2 regions of the Allobosea sp. TAF32 genome follow, and region 2 is predicted to be linked to the other one. Evidence: riboswitches for the same ligand, from Rfam matches in the RefSeq annotation. Region 2 holds a riboswitch; the other holds the start of a gene.
The links. A riboswitch is a leader RNA that binds a small molecule or an ion and turns the genes downstream of it on or off. The one in region 2 is predicted to bind thiamine pyrophosphate.
Positions count from the first base shown of each region.

Region 1: another riboswitch for thiamine pyrophosphate. It lies ahead of AB4Z16_RS13180 (LuxE/PaaK family acyltransferase); the one in region 2 lies ahead of thiO (glycine oxidase ThiO).

Region 1 covers NZ_JBFRDM010000005.1:299,501-306,708, reverse strand. Annotated here, with positions in the region: gene AB4Z16_RS13195 (ABC transporter ATP-binding protein) at 1-493, shown strand, start outside; gene AB4Z16_RS13190 (2-hydroxyacid dehydrogenase) at 634-1,599, opposite strand; gene ggt (gamma-glutamyltransferase) at 1,619-3,295, opposite strand; TPP riboswitch at 3,435-3,562, shown strand; gene AB4Z16_RS13180 (LuxE/PaaK family acyltransferase) at 3,652-4,728, shown strand; gene AB4Z16_RS13175 (acyl-CoA reductase) at 4,734-6,182, shown strand; gene AB4Z16_RS13170 (ABC transporter ATP-binding protein) at 6,190-6,969, shown strand; gene AB4Z16_RS13165 (ABC transporter permease) at 6,966-7,208, shown strand, end outside.
Region 2 covers NZ_JBFRDM010000007.1:221,982-229,189, forward strand. Annotated here, with positions in the region: gene AB4Z16_RS16445 (Orn/Lys/Arg family decarboxylase) at 1-1,114, shown strand, start outside; gene AB4Z16_RS16450 (GNAT family N-acetyltransferase) at 1,129-1,674, shown strand; gene AB4Z16_RS16455 (hypothetical protein) at 1,984-2,316, shown strand; gene AB4Z16_RS16460 (DUF6538 domain-containing protein) at 2,457-3,560, opposite strand; tRNA gene AB4Z16_RS16465 (tRNA-Ser) at 3,666-3,756, opposite strand; TPP riboswitch at 3,954-4,055, shown strand; gene thiO (glycine oxidase ThiO) at 4,133-5,128, shown strand; gene thiS (sulfur carrier protein ThiS) at 5,112-5,309, shown strand; gene AB4Z16_RS16480 (thiazole synthase) at 5,311-6,081, shown strand; gene AB4Z16_RS16485 (thiamine phosphate synthase) at 6,096-6,704, shown strand; gene AB4Z16_RS16490 (Rdx family protein) at 6,816-7,130, opposite strand.

The sequences.
Region 1 (7,208 bases), on a different contig from region 2:
CGCCCGCGCCCATAGCGGCATCGGCCTCGTCCCCCAGACACGCGAGGTATTCAAGGGCCTGACCGTGGAGGAAAACCTCTTCGCCGGGCTGAAGGGCCGCCCGCGGAGCGCGATCGAGGAAGCCTATGCGCTCTTTCCCCGCCTGCAGGAACGCCGCCGCAACCTGGGCTCGCAGCTTTCGGGCGGCGAGCAGCAGATGCTGGCGACAGCCCGCACCATCCTCGGCGAGCCCTCGGTACTCCTGCTCGACGAACCGCTGGAGGGCCTGGCCCCAGTCATCTGCGACATGCTGATGGAAGCCTTCACCCGCCTCGCCGCGAGCAGCGCGATGACGATCCTCTTCGTCGAGCAGCGCCTGGAAAGCGCGCTCGCTTTCGCCGAGGACGTCATCATCCTCGAACGCGGGCGCATCGTCTGGTCGGGCAAGCCCGACGCGCTGCGGAGCGATGCCGCCGTGCTCGAACGCTATGTCGGCGTCGGCGGGCTGCATTGAGCTTCACCGCACCCAAACCGGGCCGTCACGCTCGGGCTTGACCCGAGCATCTCGGAAACCAGCGCCTTCTCGTCACGAGATCCTCGGGTCTGCGCTTCGCCCGAGAATGACGGATACCCAAGCCGGCAGACAGCGCCGACTCACACCACCAGATCGAGCGGCGGCACCGGCTCGCCACGCGACACATGCTGCATGTTGGTGAACATCCGCTTCACCACCGGGGCGAAATTGTCGGACGCCATGGCGGCGAGATGCGGCGTGGTCACGAGATTGTCGAGGGTGAGCAATTCGCTCTCGGCCGGCAGCGGCTCGATCTCGTAGACATCCATTGCCGCGCCAGCGATCTCCTTCGCCCTGAGCGCCGTGACGAGATCGGCCTCGTTGACGACGCCGCCACGCGCGACATTGATCAGCACCGCCGTCTTCTTCATCGCCTTCAAGGCCGCCAGATCGATCAGGTCCTTGGTTTCGGGCGTCAGCGGGCAATGCAGCGAGACGACGTCCGCCTGCGCCAGAATTTCGGCCATCGAAGCATGCTTCACGCCCAGCGCTGCTTCTTCGGCAGCGTCGAGCGGCGTGCGTTTGCTGTAGAGGATGGTGCAGCCGAAGCCCTTCAGCAGCTTCGCGACATTCTTGCCGATCGCCCCGAAGCCGACGATGCCGACCGTCTTGCCCGAAAGCGTATAGGTATCCGACGGCAATTGACCCGTGCGCCAATGGCCCTTCTTAAGCTCAGCATTGCCGTAGGCGATGAGGCGCAGGGTCGACAGCATCAACCCGATCGCGAATTCGGAAACGGCCACGGCGTTGGAGCCGGTCGTGCGCGCGACCTGGATGCCGAGTTCCTTGGCTGCGGCGATGTCGATGTTGTCGTAGCCGACGCCCCATTTGTGCAGCAGCTTCAGCTTTTTCGCCGCCCGCAGCACATCGGCGGAGACGCCGACCTGCCCGGAGATCGCGTAGTCGGCCTCGGCGATGATCTCCTTCATGTGCTCGTCGCCGCGCGCGGTCCCATGCGTCAGCACAAAGCCATCAGGCAGCAGCGCACGCAGCCGGTCGGCCCGCTCGGGGCTGGTCATATCGAGGAGAACGATCGTCTCGGGCATGGAAAGGTCCGGAAATAGGTCAGATGGTGAAGCGTGCGCCGGCACGGGCAAGCCCGCCGGAGATGGCGACCGGCGTGCCATCGGCGCGCCAGCAGGCGGCGCCCGTCAGCGTGCCATCCGGGTTGAAGGCGATGGCATTCATCCCGCCGGCGACGCGCGGCGAACGCAGGATCCTGTGGCCGCGGGCCGCGAGCGCCTGCGCGACCGCTTCGGGGATGGCTTCCTCGAGCTCGAGCACGCCACCCTCGGTCCAGACGCGCGGCGCCTCGACCGCCTCCTGCAGCGTCATCCGGTGGTCGATCAGGTTGACGATCGCCTGCAGCGCCGAGGGGAAGATGCGCAATGCACCCGGCAATCCCAGCGCGAAGGCAAGCTTGCCCTCCTTCAGCGCCATCATCGGCGCCATCGAGGTGAAGACCCGCTTGCCCGGCGCGATCGAGAGCGCGCGGCCGGGATGCGGATCGAAGTTGAACATGTAGTTGTTGGCGATCATCCCGGTGCCCGGAATCTGCACGCAGGCGCCGAACAGCCCGTTGATCGTCTGAGTCGCGCTGACGACATTGCCTTGCGCATCCGCGACAGTGACATGGGTGGTGTCGGCGGATTCACCGCCCGAAAGCCCGGCCGTCCAGCTCTTCGCCCGGCCCATCTCGATCAGGGCGCGCCGCTCGGCCGCATAGCCCTTGTCGATCAGCCTGTTGACCGGCACCTTGACGAAGGCGGGATCAGCCGTCGCCACCGCCCGGTCGGCGAAGGCGATCTTCAGCGCCTCGGCCAACAGATGCACCGCATCCGCCGAGCCGAAGCCGAGCGAGCCGATATCGTAGCCTTCGAGGATGTTGAGCATCTGCGCGATATGCACGCCCGAGGACGAGGGCGGCGGCGGGCCGATGATCTCATAGCCGCGATAGGAGCCGCGGATCGGCTCGCGCAACTCGATGCGGTAATTCGCGAGATCGGCCTGATCGATCAGCCCGCCATGGGCCGCCATGTAGTCGGTCAGCGCCCGCCCGAGCCGCCCACCATAGAGCGCATCCGGCCCCTCCACCGCAATCAGCTTCAGGCTGGCGGCATAGTCCGACTGAACCAGCCGCATGCCGGGCTGGAGTGGCTGGCCGACCGGCAGCAGGAGCGCGGCGAGGCCCGGATCGCGGGCGAGATCGGCGGCGTTGTCGGTGATGCAGTTCGAAAGATAGGGCGTGACCACGAAGCCGCGCTCCGCCAGACCGATCGCCGGCTGCAGCACCTCGGCCAGCGGCAGCGTGCCGAAGCGCGCCAGGGCCTCGCACCAGCCCTTGAGCGCGCCCGGCACCGCAACGGCCTTGGCGCCGACCACGTTCTCGCGGTCGCGGGTGTCGCGCTGCCTGCCGATCTCGTCGGACAGGCAGTCATACATGTCCGGAGTCGCATGGCCCGGCGCGGTCGAGAGATTATCGATCACAACATGGCGGCCGTCCGCGAGGCGGATATGGCTCAGGCCACCGCCGAGAATACCGACCATCATCGGCTCGGCCACCGTCAGAGCGAACAGCGACGCCACCGCCGCATCGATCGCATTGCCGCCGGCGAGCAGCATCTGCGCGCCCGCCGCCGAGGCGAGCGGATGATTGGTGACGACCATCCCGCGCGAGCCGGTGGCCGGCTTCTTCTCGCAGGTGAAGGAGGCGATGCGGGGCGGCGGCGCGGAAAGGTTCATGGCCGGCACAGAAACGGTTTTGAAGGCCGGCGTCGAGCCTCTTCTTCGGCATGCGCGCCATGTCAGGATTTCGAGTCGGCCCCAACCTGGCCTTGCGCCGGCAACGCTTGACAAGCCATGGCCCGAAGCCCCACCTAAACGCTGTTCCCAGGGGGGCCTCGCTAGGAGGCTGAGATTCCGCCGGCTGGCTCTTGAGACCGGCAACGCGGTGACCCTCCGAACCTGATCCGGATCATACCGGCGTAGGGATGCGGGACATGCGGCCATCCAAGGCCCTGACTCCAGCTTGCGCCCGTGATCCTTTTGCGATCGACGCTCCCGGCTTGGCCGCGAGCGTCCGAACGGAGTGGGCCGCAGTGACGCAAGCCGAGATCATCGAGGCGCTGCTGGCGTTCATCGCGCTTCCCGACGCGTCGGAAGCCGAGTTCGAGGCCATGGCGCTGAAGGTCTTCGCCTATCAGTTCCGCAACAACGAGCCCTACAAGCGCTTCTGCTTGCAGCGCGGCCGCACGCCGCTCTCGGTGAAGCGCTGGCGCGACATCCCGGCCGTGCCGATCACCGCCTTCAAGGACCTGACGCTGAGCTGCAGCCCCCCGGAAGCGGCCGAGTACGTCTTCATGACGAGCGGCACTACCCAGGGCGTGCGCGGCCGCAGCTACCACCCGACGCTCGCCGTCTGGAAGCGCTCGATGCTGGTCAATTTCCGAGAGCGTTTCATGCGCGGCCGCGAGCGCATCCGCATGGGCATCCTCTTCCCCGACGAGACGGAGCTGCCCAATTCCTCGCTCGCGCATTATCTCGGGCTCGCCCGGCGCGAATGCGGCACGCACGATTCCCAGGTCTTCATTGGCGCCGCCGGTCTCGATCTGAATCGTTTGCTGCCGGCGCTCGCGCAGGCCGAGACCAGCGGCGAGCCCTATGCCCTGCTCGGCGCGAGCTATTCCTTCGTGCCACTGATGGATGAGCTCGCGGCACGCGGCCTGCGGTTTGCTCTGCCGGAAGGCAGCCTCATCCTCGACACCGGCGGCTTCAAGGGCCAGTCGCGCGAACTTACGCCGGACGAATTCTATGACGGGCTCGCCGCCGCCTTCGGCGTGCCGCGCTCATCCTGCATCAACATGTACGGCATGACCGAGCTGAGCTCGCAGCTCTACGACGACGGCAATGCGGTCTGCCCGTCGGTGAAATCCGGCCCGCACTGGATCCGCAGCCGCGTCGTCGATCCGCTGAGCGGAGCGGATTTGCCGGAGGGCGAGCGCGGCGTGATCGTCCATCACGACCTCGCCCATTTCAACTGCGTCGCGGCGATCCTGACCGAGGATGCCGGCGAGATCGTTCCGGGCGGGTTCAAGCTGCTCGGCCGTGTCGATGGCGAGGCCTCGAAGGGCTGCTCCGTCGCCGTGGCCGAATTCCTCGCCGCGGCGCGGGGCTGACGGACGTGATCGAGCATGCGGGCCATCTGCCGGGCCTGAGCCGCGAGGCACTGCGCTGGCGCGAGGTCGGCCACAGCGCCTGGGGCGAGAGCGTCTCGGTCGCGCTGCCGGAACTCGACGAGGCTCAGGCCGCGACGCTCTGCGAGCATGTGCGCAGCAATGCCCGCGCCCGGCTGAAGCGGATGGACACGGCGCGCATCGTCGCGGCGATCGACGCCGCCGTCGCGCGCCTGCTCGACCGGCAGCACCCCTTACGGCGCAAGGCCGAGCACCTGCTACCGATCGTCACCGGCTATGACCGCGAGACGGTCCGTCTCGGCCTGACCAGCTATCTCAAGACCTTCCGGCGCCCGCAGCTCCTGCGCTTCCTGGCCGAGGATTTCGCCAATCCCGCCATGCTCGACGGCTTCCAGCCGACGGCCAAGGGCGGTTACCTGCGCGCCCATGGCCCAGAGCTCCTGCTGCATGTCTGGGCCGGCAACGTCCCGGCGCTCTCGCTCTGGAGCCTGATCTGCGGATTGCTGGTCAAGGCCGGCAGCGTCGGCAAGCTCGCTTCGGCCGAGCCGCTGACGGCCGGTTGGTTCGCGGGCCTCCTCGCCGAAATCGACCCGGAACTCGGCGAATGCCTCGCCATCGTCTGGTGGAAGGGCGGCGAAGCGGCTGCCGAACCGGCGTTCCTGCGCGCGGCCGACACCGTCATGGCCTATGGCGGCAACGACACGCTCGCGGCACTGCGAGCGAAACTGCCGATCACGACCCGCTTCCTGCCGCATGGCCACAAGATCGGCTTCGGCGTGATCGCGCGCGAAGCGCTCGACAGCCGCAAGGCTCCGGCCCTGGCCCGGCTCGCCGCCCATGACGTCGCCCGCTACGAGCAGCAGGGCTGCTATTCGCCGCAAATGCTCTTCGTCGAGCGCGGTGGACGCGTCAGCCCCGCCGAATTCGCGCGCTACGTCGCGCAGGAACTCGCCGCCCTCGCCTCCCGCCACCCCCGCCGCGCGCTTTCGCAAGGCGAAGCCTCTTCCATCGCCGCATGGCGCGGCGCACAGGAGATGCGCGCGCTGGAAGGCACTGCGGAACTCCTCGGCGAGCCCAGCGATGGCTGGAGCGTGGTTCATGTCGATGCGCCGGAAGCCCTGAACCCGACCGGCCTGAACCGCACGCTCAAGCTGGTCTCGGTCGAAAGCCTCGATGACGTCCCCGCCCTCGTCGCGCCCTATCGCAGCTTCCTGCAAACGGCGGGCGCCGCCGCAGCCCCCGAGAGGCTGTTCCGGCTCGCGGAGCAATTGGGCGAAGTCGGCATCAGCCGCATCGCCCCGCTGGGCCGGATGACCGCACCGGAAGCCGGCTGGCATCATGACGGGCGCTTCAGCCTGCTCGACCTCGCCACCTTCACCGAGATCGAGCAATCGACGGAAGCGGCGGCAGAGGGGTTCGCGCCCTATGTCGACTGACCCTGCCATGTCCGATTTCGTCACAATCAAACAGGTCCGCTATCGTTATGGCGCGGCAGGTTCCGCGGTCGTCGACGGCGTCGACTGGGCGATCCCGCGCGGCAAGATCCATTGCCTGCTGGGTCGCAGCGGCTGCGGCAAGACCACGCTGCTGAAGCTCGCGGCCGGCCTGCTCATGCCGAGCGAAGGCGCCATCCGCATCGGCGGCGAGGCGCTGCATGGCCCGAGCGCCCGCGCCGGTTTCGTCTTCCAGGCCCCGACGCTGCTCGACTGGCTGAGCGCCCTCGACAACGTGCTGCTGCCGATTTCGCTGAAGCGCCGGCCGACGGGAGCCGACCGTGACGCGGCACTCGATTTGCTTGCCCGCATCGGTCTCGTGGATTTCGCCGCGCGCCGGCCCTCCGAACTCTCGGGCGGCCAGCAGAGCCGCGTCGCTGTCGCCCGTGCGCTGGTCGACAATCCCGATCTGCTGCTGCTCGACGAACCCTTCGCCGCTCTCGACGCACTGACGCGCGAGGAATTGCAGGATGACCTGCTGCGGCTCTGCGCACTCAACGGCACCACCGCGCTCTTCGTCACCCATGACATCGGCGAGGCCGTCTATCTCGGCGACAAGGTCGCGGTGATGGCCGCAGGCAGCCTGACCCATGCGCGCCGCATCGAGTTGCCCCGCCCGCGCCACCGCGACATGCGCTACGCTCCCGGATTCGCCGCCGCCTGCCATGAGCTGCGCGACGCCATGGATGGCGAGGCGACGGCCGCAACGAGCCGGAGGCCAGCTGCATGACCGCGCGCCTGCCCTCCCTCCTGCTGCTGCTCGCCCTGCTCGCGGGCTGGGAGATCTGGTGCCGGCTCGGCGGCTTGTCGGCGCTCGTCCTCCCGCCGCCCTCCGCCGTGCTCGCGACGCTGTGGAGCGAGATCGTCACCGGCCGCCTCTGGCCGCATCTTGCCGTCACGGCGGCGGAGATGGCGCTGGGCCTTGGCATCGGCGCCGTCGTCGGGCTCGGTGTGGGCATCCTCCTGGCG
Region 2 (7,208 bases):
GCACCGGCGCTTCAACGAGAGCTTCATGCAATATGCCTCGACCTCGCCGTTCTATCCGCTGTTCGCCTCGCTCGACGTCGGCGCGCAGATGATGAAGGGCCGTTCCGGAGAGGTGCTCTGGGACGACACGATCCGGCTCGGCATCGAGCTCCGCAAGAAGATCCGGGCGGTCAGGCGCGAATTCGAGGAGAAGGAGACGAGGCCCGAGCGGCGCTGGTTCTTCGAGCCCTTCGTGCCGGATCGGGTCAGCATCGCCGACGCCTCGCGCGAGGGCGCCGTCCATGATGTCGCCTGGGAAATGGTCGCGACCGACCAGCTCGCAAGCAATCCGGCCTATTGGCAGCTCGCGCCCCATGCGAGTTGGCACGGCTTCACGCGGATGGAGTCGGGCTTCGCCATGACCGACCCCAACAAGCTGACCCTGTTGACGCCTGGCTTCGACCGCGAGAGCGGGACCTATGCCGAGCACGGCATTCCCGCACCGGTCGTCGCGCAGTTCCTGCGCGAGAACCGGATCGTCGCCGAGAAGAACGACCTGAATTCGCTCCTCTTTCTGCTGACGCCGGGCGTCGAGGCGAGCAAGGCCGGCACGCTGATCAGCGGTCTCGTCGCCTTCAAGAAGCTGCATGACGACAACGCGCTGCTCGAGGAGGCCATCCCCGAGTTCTCCCGCCGCCGGCCGGGCCGCTATGCCGGCGTGCGGCTGCGCGATCTCTGCGGCGAGATGCACCGCTTCTTCCGCGACCATGACGTCAGCGGGCTGCAGAACCGGCAGTTCTCGCCCGAGCATCTGCCGGAGATGGCGATGTCGCCGCATGACGCGGCGCGCTGCCTTGTGCGCAACGATGTCGACTACCTGCCGATCGGGGCCATCGAAAACCGCATCGCGGTGACGCCTTTCGTCGTCTATCCGCCGGGCATCGCCACCATCGTCCCGGGCGAAAGGCTTTGCGCGCGGGCCAAGCCGATGATCGACTACCTCAAGATGTTCGAGGCGAGCTTCAACGCCTTTCCCGGCTTCGATGTCGAGATTCAGGGCATCTATCGCGAGGTCGATGCCGCCGGCCAGGTGCGCCTCCACACCTATGTCGTCAGCGAGCAGGCCCAGGGCTGAGGTCGCGACAAACCATGGAGAGCGACCTCCCCATCCTCATCCGCCCGTCGCGCGATACCGATGTCGAGCCGATGCTGGCGATCTATCGCCGGCATATCCGCCGCGGCATCGAGGCCGGCGTCGAGGATACCGGCACGCCGGAGCCCGACGATCTGCGCGACCGGCGCAAGAACCTGCGCAACCGCCGGCTGCCGCATCTGGTGGCGACGCGGGGCGGCGACGTCGTCGGCTATGCCTATGTCGTGCTGTTTCGCAAACGCCCGGCCTACCGCTTCACGGTGAAGCATTCGATCTACGTCCATCACGAACATCTCGGCCGCGGCGTCGGGCGGCTGCTGATGCAGGCCCTTATCGACGCCTGCGCCGCCGCCGGGTTCCGCCAGATGATCGGCTATATCGACGCCGAGAACACGGCGTCGTTGACGCTGCACGAGCGCTTCGGCTTCGCCCGCGTCGGCCTGCTGCCGGCGGTCGCCTATCGCTATGGCAAATGGTCCGACAGCGTCATGGTTCAAAGGTCGCTCGGTGCGGGCGCTACGCAGCCTATCCCGCCGGGTTGAGCCTGCCGCTCGACACCGCGCAGGACCGAAGGCGCATCATCGAGACCTGGCAGCCGGTACGGAGCGTCCGCCTCGAGCGATTTTCCGGAGCATCCATATGAGACAGGTCAAATGTGCACCGCCGCAGCGCCGTGCGTCGCAGACGCGGATTGCGGTTCCCGGGAAAATCGGGACAAGAAGACGGTACGCTGAATCGCCAGATCGCCTGATCGCAGACTCCGATGATCTGGCGGAGAACCGGGCAATCTAGGCTCAGGACCTGCCAATTTGGATCGATCTGTGATTCACGGTGTCCGGGAGGATGCTGTGATGGATGATTTTTTTCTGCTGTGCGAGCGTCAGATGGCGCAGATGGAGGCGTATTTTCCGCTCTCGCATGGCGTGCCACGGGTGGATGACCGGCGCGTGGTGAGCGGCATCGTCTACGTGATCCGCAACGCCATTGACGCGGTTGTGCGCGAGGCGGTTGCCGGTGTGATCCTTTGCAGCCTCCTTGCTGCCGTTAGCGTCTCGATAGAGCTTGCAAGGAAGCGAGCCGACAGTTTCGGCAATCAGGCGCACGGCCTGAAGAACTGCGGGAACCTTGAGGGCGGTATGCGCAGTAACCGAAACACCAGAAGCAGTCGGCAGCGCGCCGAATAGCTCAGCCACGACGGGATCAGAAAGGGGAATCGACTTCCTCTCAAATCCGAAACGAAGCGACTTCTTTACGCTGCCGACTAACTCGCGGAACACAACTCGACCTTCACCAACTCAACGGCGAAGATTCTGACACATGAATGTCAGTTCATCAAGATCGAAAGCCTATAATAGGTATAATATCCTATATAATTTTCCGATGTGCGCATGCCGCTATAGAGCGCGATGAGCATCGCCCAACGCTTTTCAGTTAGCTTCGGCGACGGATCGAACAGGGGCGCGGCGAGTATCTTCTGGAGGTCGGCTTCGCGAAAATAGTCGCGGTCCTCGTCAGGATCGCGATTGCTCTGATCGACGCGGACGCCCTTCGCGGGGGTGTCGGGAATGACGCTGTTGTTGACGCACCACGTCAGCATGGCGCTGAGCCGGGATAGCCACTTGTCATTGATGGTTGTGGCGTTGAGCGTCGGGAAGGGCTCCTTGCGAGCCTTGTTCGACCGGATCGCTTCGGGGAGCGTCTTGTCGGGGAAGCGCTTCGTATAGTTCGCAGAGGTTTCGAGCAGGGCGTTCTTGTAGGCCAGCACGTCCTGCCGGGTGATCCGATAGGCCGGCTTCGCCTCGGCGACAGTCGAGGGGAGTTCCGTCGCCGGGATCAGCATTGGATGCTTGGCAGGACCATCCGGCTCGCCACGGTCGCGCCGGTTCTGGTTTTCGATCGTCTCGGCTTTCACGCCGGCGAGCATCCGCGCGAGCGTTCGCCATTCCTCGGTGCCCTTGACCGGAACGGGGCTGCCATCATTCGCGAACTCGTCAACGGCCCATTGGATTAGGGCGGCAAGCTCGTCATCTTCAGCGCCACCGCTCGCCGCCCTCTTAAGCGCGTAAAAGTAGGTCGGGCGGAACATCGCCGCGTGTGCCGGATCATAGCCGGTCGGCAGGCTCCGGGCCGCATCGTCCTGTTCAAGCTCCCGGCCATAGTGGGCGAGGGCCATCTGCCGAACGCTCATGGGGCGGCGGCGGGACGGTGCGGCAGGGTTGAGGGCTGTCACGCGGTCGCGGGCCTGATCAAGTTCCATCTGCATGCGATGGATCGCAGAAGAGAGCAGGCGAATCGCGACGGTGCGGTCGGCCCCCAAGGGCTCAGTCAGTTCCCGCTTACCTACGATCGGGCGAAGCGGAGCGGGCACCGTTAGCCGAGCATAGTATCGGCCATTCCGGGGGAGCAGGTTCCTGATTTTGCCGGCCATCGTGCCCTCTGCCAGAGCGATTTTGTAGCAAGATTTGTAGCAGAGGTATGTGAAAAGCCGTTGGGGAACAACGCTTTTTCAGGACACTCAAGGGCTTAGGGGAAATGGCGGAGACGGAGGGATTCGAACCCTCGATACCCTTGTGGGGTATGCTCATTTAGCAAACGAGTGCCTTCAGCCTCTCGGCCACGTCTCCGGCGAGAGGCTCTATGCCCGATTGCAGAGGCCTTTGACAAGTCTCGCCGACAACTTCCTTCGCGCGACCTGTGTATTCGCGCGGGCGCACCTCCCGATCACTCCCGTGCGAAGGGCGTGGTCGGGAGGTGCGAGGCCGCCGCAACGGAGCCTTGCGCCGGCTCCGCTTGCTCCCCGGCGGCGCTGCCATTAAATTGGCGCTGTCCGTTGGGGTGCCGAAAGGCTGAGAGGCGTGGCTCGCGCCAACCCATCGCACCTGATCCGGGTAATGCCGGCGAAGGGAACGGTCTTCGGCTCGCAGACACCTCGCTCGCGCCTCAGGCCGCTGCCTTCCCGGAAGCAGGGAAAGCATGACGCCAGAACGTCCTCACTCAGTCCTGACAGCCGCTGTGGTCGGCGCTGGCGTCGTCGGTCTGGCCTGTGCCACCGAGTTGCTGGCGCGGGGTGTGCAGGTCGTCCTGCATGAACGCGGCCCGCGTATCGGCGCCGAAGCCTGTTCCTGGTATGCCGGCGGCATGCTCGCGCCCTGGTGCGAGGGCGAGAGCGCCGAAGAACCGGTGATTCGGCTCGGGCAGCAGGCGGCCGATTGGTGGGAGCGCCATGCCGGCGGCGTCGCTCGCAACGGCACGCTCGTGGTTGCGCCGAGCCGGGACCGTTCGGAGCTGCGCCGCTTCGGTCAGCGCACCGACCATTTCGAGGAGATCGACAGCGAGGCCATCGCCGGGCTGGAGCCCGATCTCGCCGGCCGCTTCTCGCGCGGCCTGTTCTTCTCCGCCGAGGCGCATCTCGATCCGCGCCAAGCCATAGCAGCCCTGGCCGAACGCCTCGTCGCAAATGGGGCCGCCCTTCATTTCGGCAGTACGGTCGAGCCGGCCGATCTCGATGCCGATATCGTCCTCGACTGCCGCGGGCTGGCGGCGCGCGATGTCCTGCCCGATTTGCGCGGAGTCAAGGGCGAGATGCTGCTCCTCCGGAGCGACGAGATCCAGCTGTCGCGGCCCGTCCGGCTGCTGCATCCGCGCATCCCGCTCTATATCGTGCCCCGCGCAGACGGCCTCTTCATGGTTGGCGCGACGATGATCGAGAGCAGCGAGCGCAGCCGCATCTCCGCCCGCGCCATGCTGGAGCTGCTCGGCGCGGCCTATGCGCTGCATCCCGCCTTCGGCGAAGCGGAGGTCGTCGAGATCGGCACCGATGCCCGCCCGGCCTTTCCCGACAACCTGCCGCGGCTGACGCGCCGCGGCCGCGTGATCCATGTCAACGGGCTCTATCGCCACGGTTTCCTGCTCAGCCCCGCCATGGCGCGGATGGCGGCGGAGGCCGTGCTAAACCCGCAAGCAACACCGGAGATGCTGCATGACCTTGCTGCTTAACGGCGCGCCGCAGGAGATCGCGGCGAAGACGCTGGCCGAGGCGCTGGCCGAGCTCGGCTTTGCCGACCGCATCGTTGCGACGGCGGTGAATGGAGACTTCGTGGCGGCGCGCAAGCGGGCTGACGTCGCCTTGAGCGAGGGCGACCGCATCGAGATCGTCGCACCGATGCAGGGAGGCTGAGATGGCATCCTTCTATGGCTTCGCGCCGCAGAACCCGCTTTTCCTCGGCACGGCGCAATATCCGTCGCCCGCCATCCTGGCCGAGGCGGTGAAGCGCTCGGGCGCCGAGGTCGTCACCGTCTCGCTGCGCCGGGAATCGGCCGGCGGTGCCGGTCAGGCCTTCTGGGCGCTGATCCGCGAGCTCGGCGTCAGGGTGCTGCCGAATACGGCGGGCTGCCTCACCGTCAAGGAAGCCGTCACCACCGCGCAGATGGCGCGCGAGGTCTTCGGGACCGACTGGATCAAGCTCGAGGTGATCGGCGAGGACGACACGCTGCAGCCGGACGTGATCGCGCTGGTCCAGGCGGCCCGCATCCTTGCCGATGACGGTTTCAAGGTCTTTCCCTACACCACGGAGGACCTCGTCGTCGGCGGGCGCCTCCTCGATGCCGGCTGCGAGGTGCTGATGCCCTGGGGCGCGCCGATCGGATCGGGCAGGGGACTCAACAACCCCTACGGCCTGCGCAGCATGCGCCAGCACTTCCCCGACATTCCGCTCGTCGTCGATGCCGGCATCGGCCTGCCCTCCCACGCCGCGCAGGCGATGGAGATGGGCTATGACGGCATCCTGCTCAACACCGCCGTCGCGAAGGCGGGCGATCCGGCCGCGATGGCAGAGGCTTTCGCGCTTGCCATCCGTGCCGGCCGCCAGTCCTTCGCCGCGCAGCCGATCGAAGCGCGCGACATGGCCGCTCCTTCCACCCCCGTCATGGGCAAAGCCTTCCTGGCCTGAAAGTCTGCTCTCGCATGAAGCTCGATCCGTTCTACCCCATCTTCGAAAGCGCCGACTGGCTGGAGCGGATGCTGCCGCTCGGCGTCAAGCTGGTGCAACTGCGCGTCAAGGATCGTTCCGAGATCGAAGTCGCACGCGAGATCGCGCGGGCGAAGACGCTCTGCGCCGCGGCCGGCTGCGTGCTTGTCGTCAACGATTACTGGAAGCTCGCCATCGCCGAGGGCTGCGACTTCATCCATCTCGGCCAGGAGGATCTCGACGAGGCCGATCTCGATGCGATCCGTAAGGCGGGGCTCAGGCTCGGCATCAGCAGCCATGACGAGCCCGAGCTGGAACGCGCGCTGGCGGCAAAGCCCGATTATGTCGCGCTCGGTCCGGTTTATCCGACGATTCTGAAGCAGATGCGCTTCGGCCCGCAGGGGCTGGAGCGGCTGGGCGAATGGAAGCGCCGTATCGGCGATCTGCCGCTGGTCGGCATCGGCGGCATCTCGCTGGAGCGCGCGCCTGGGGTCTTCGAGGCCGGCGCCGACATCGTCGCAGCTGTGACCGACATCACGCTGAATGCCGATCCCGAGGGGCGCCTGAAGGCCTGGGTCGCGGCGACGCGCGGGCGCCTCGCCTGACAGGCGTCATTCTCGGGCGGAGCGAACCGCAGACCCGAGAATCGCATGACAAGAAGGCGCTGGTGTCCGAGATGGTTGGGTCAGGCCCGACCATGACGGCGAGGCAGCGCTTCAGCTCTCCGCCTCCGCCGACATCGTGTGGCCGTCGACATGGCCGAGGCTGCGCTCGGGGTCGAGCCGGTCGCGCACGCGCTGCTTCAGCACCTTGGAATCCGGGAAGCCGCCATCGGCCTTGCGGTCCCAGATCAATTCGCCGTCGTAATGAATCTGGAAGATCCCGCCGGTGCGCGGGATCAACGCAACCTCGCCGAGGTCCTGCCCGAAGGTCGAGAGCAGCTCCTGGCCGAGCCAGGCCGAGCGCAGCATCCAGTTGCACATCGAACAATAGGTGATGGCGATGCGGGGGGCGGGCTTGGTCTGGGTCATGACAGGCTACCATCCGAGAGGAGTTCGCCCCGACATCCCGCTTCCATCGCCGCGATGCAAGCCTGAAAGCCGCATGGC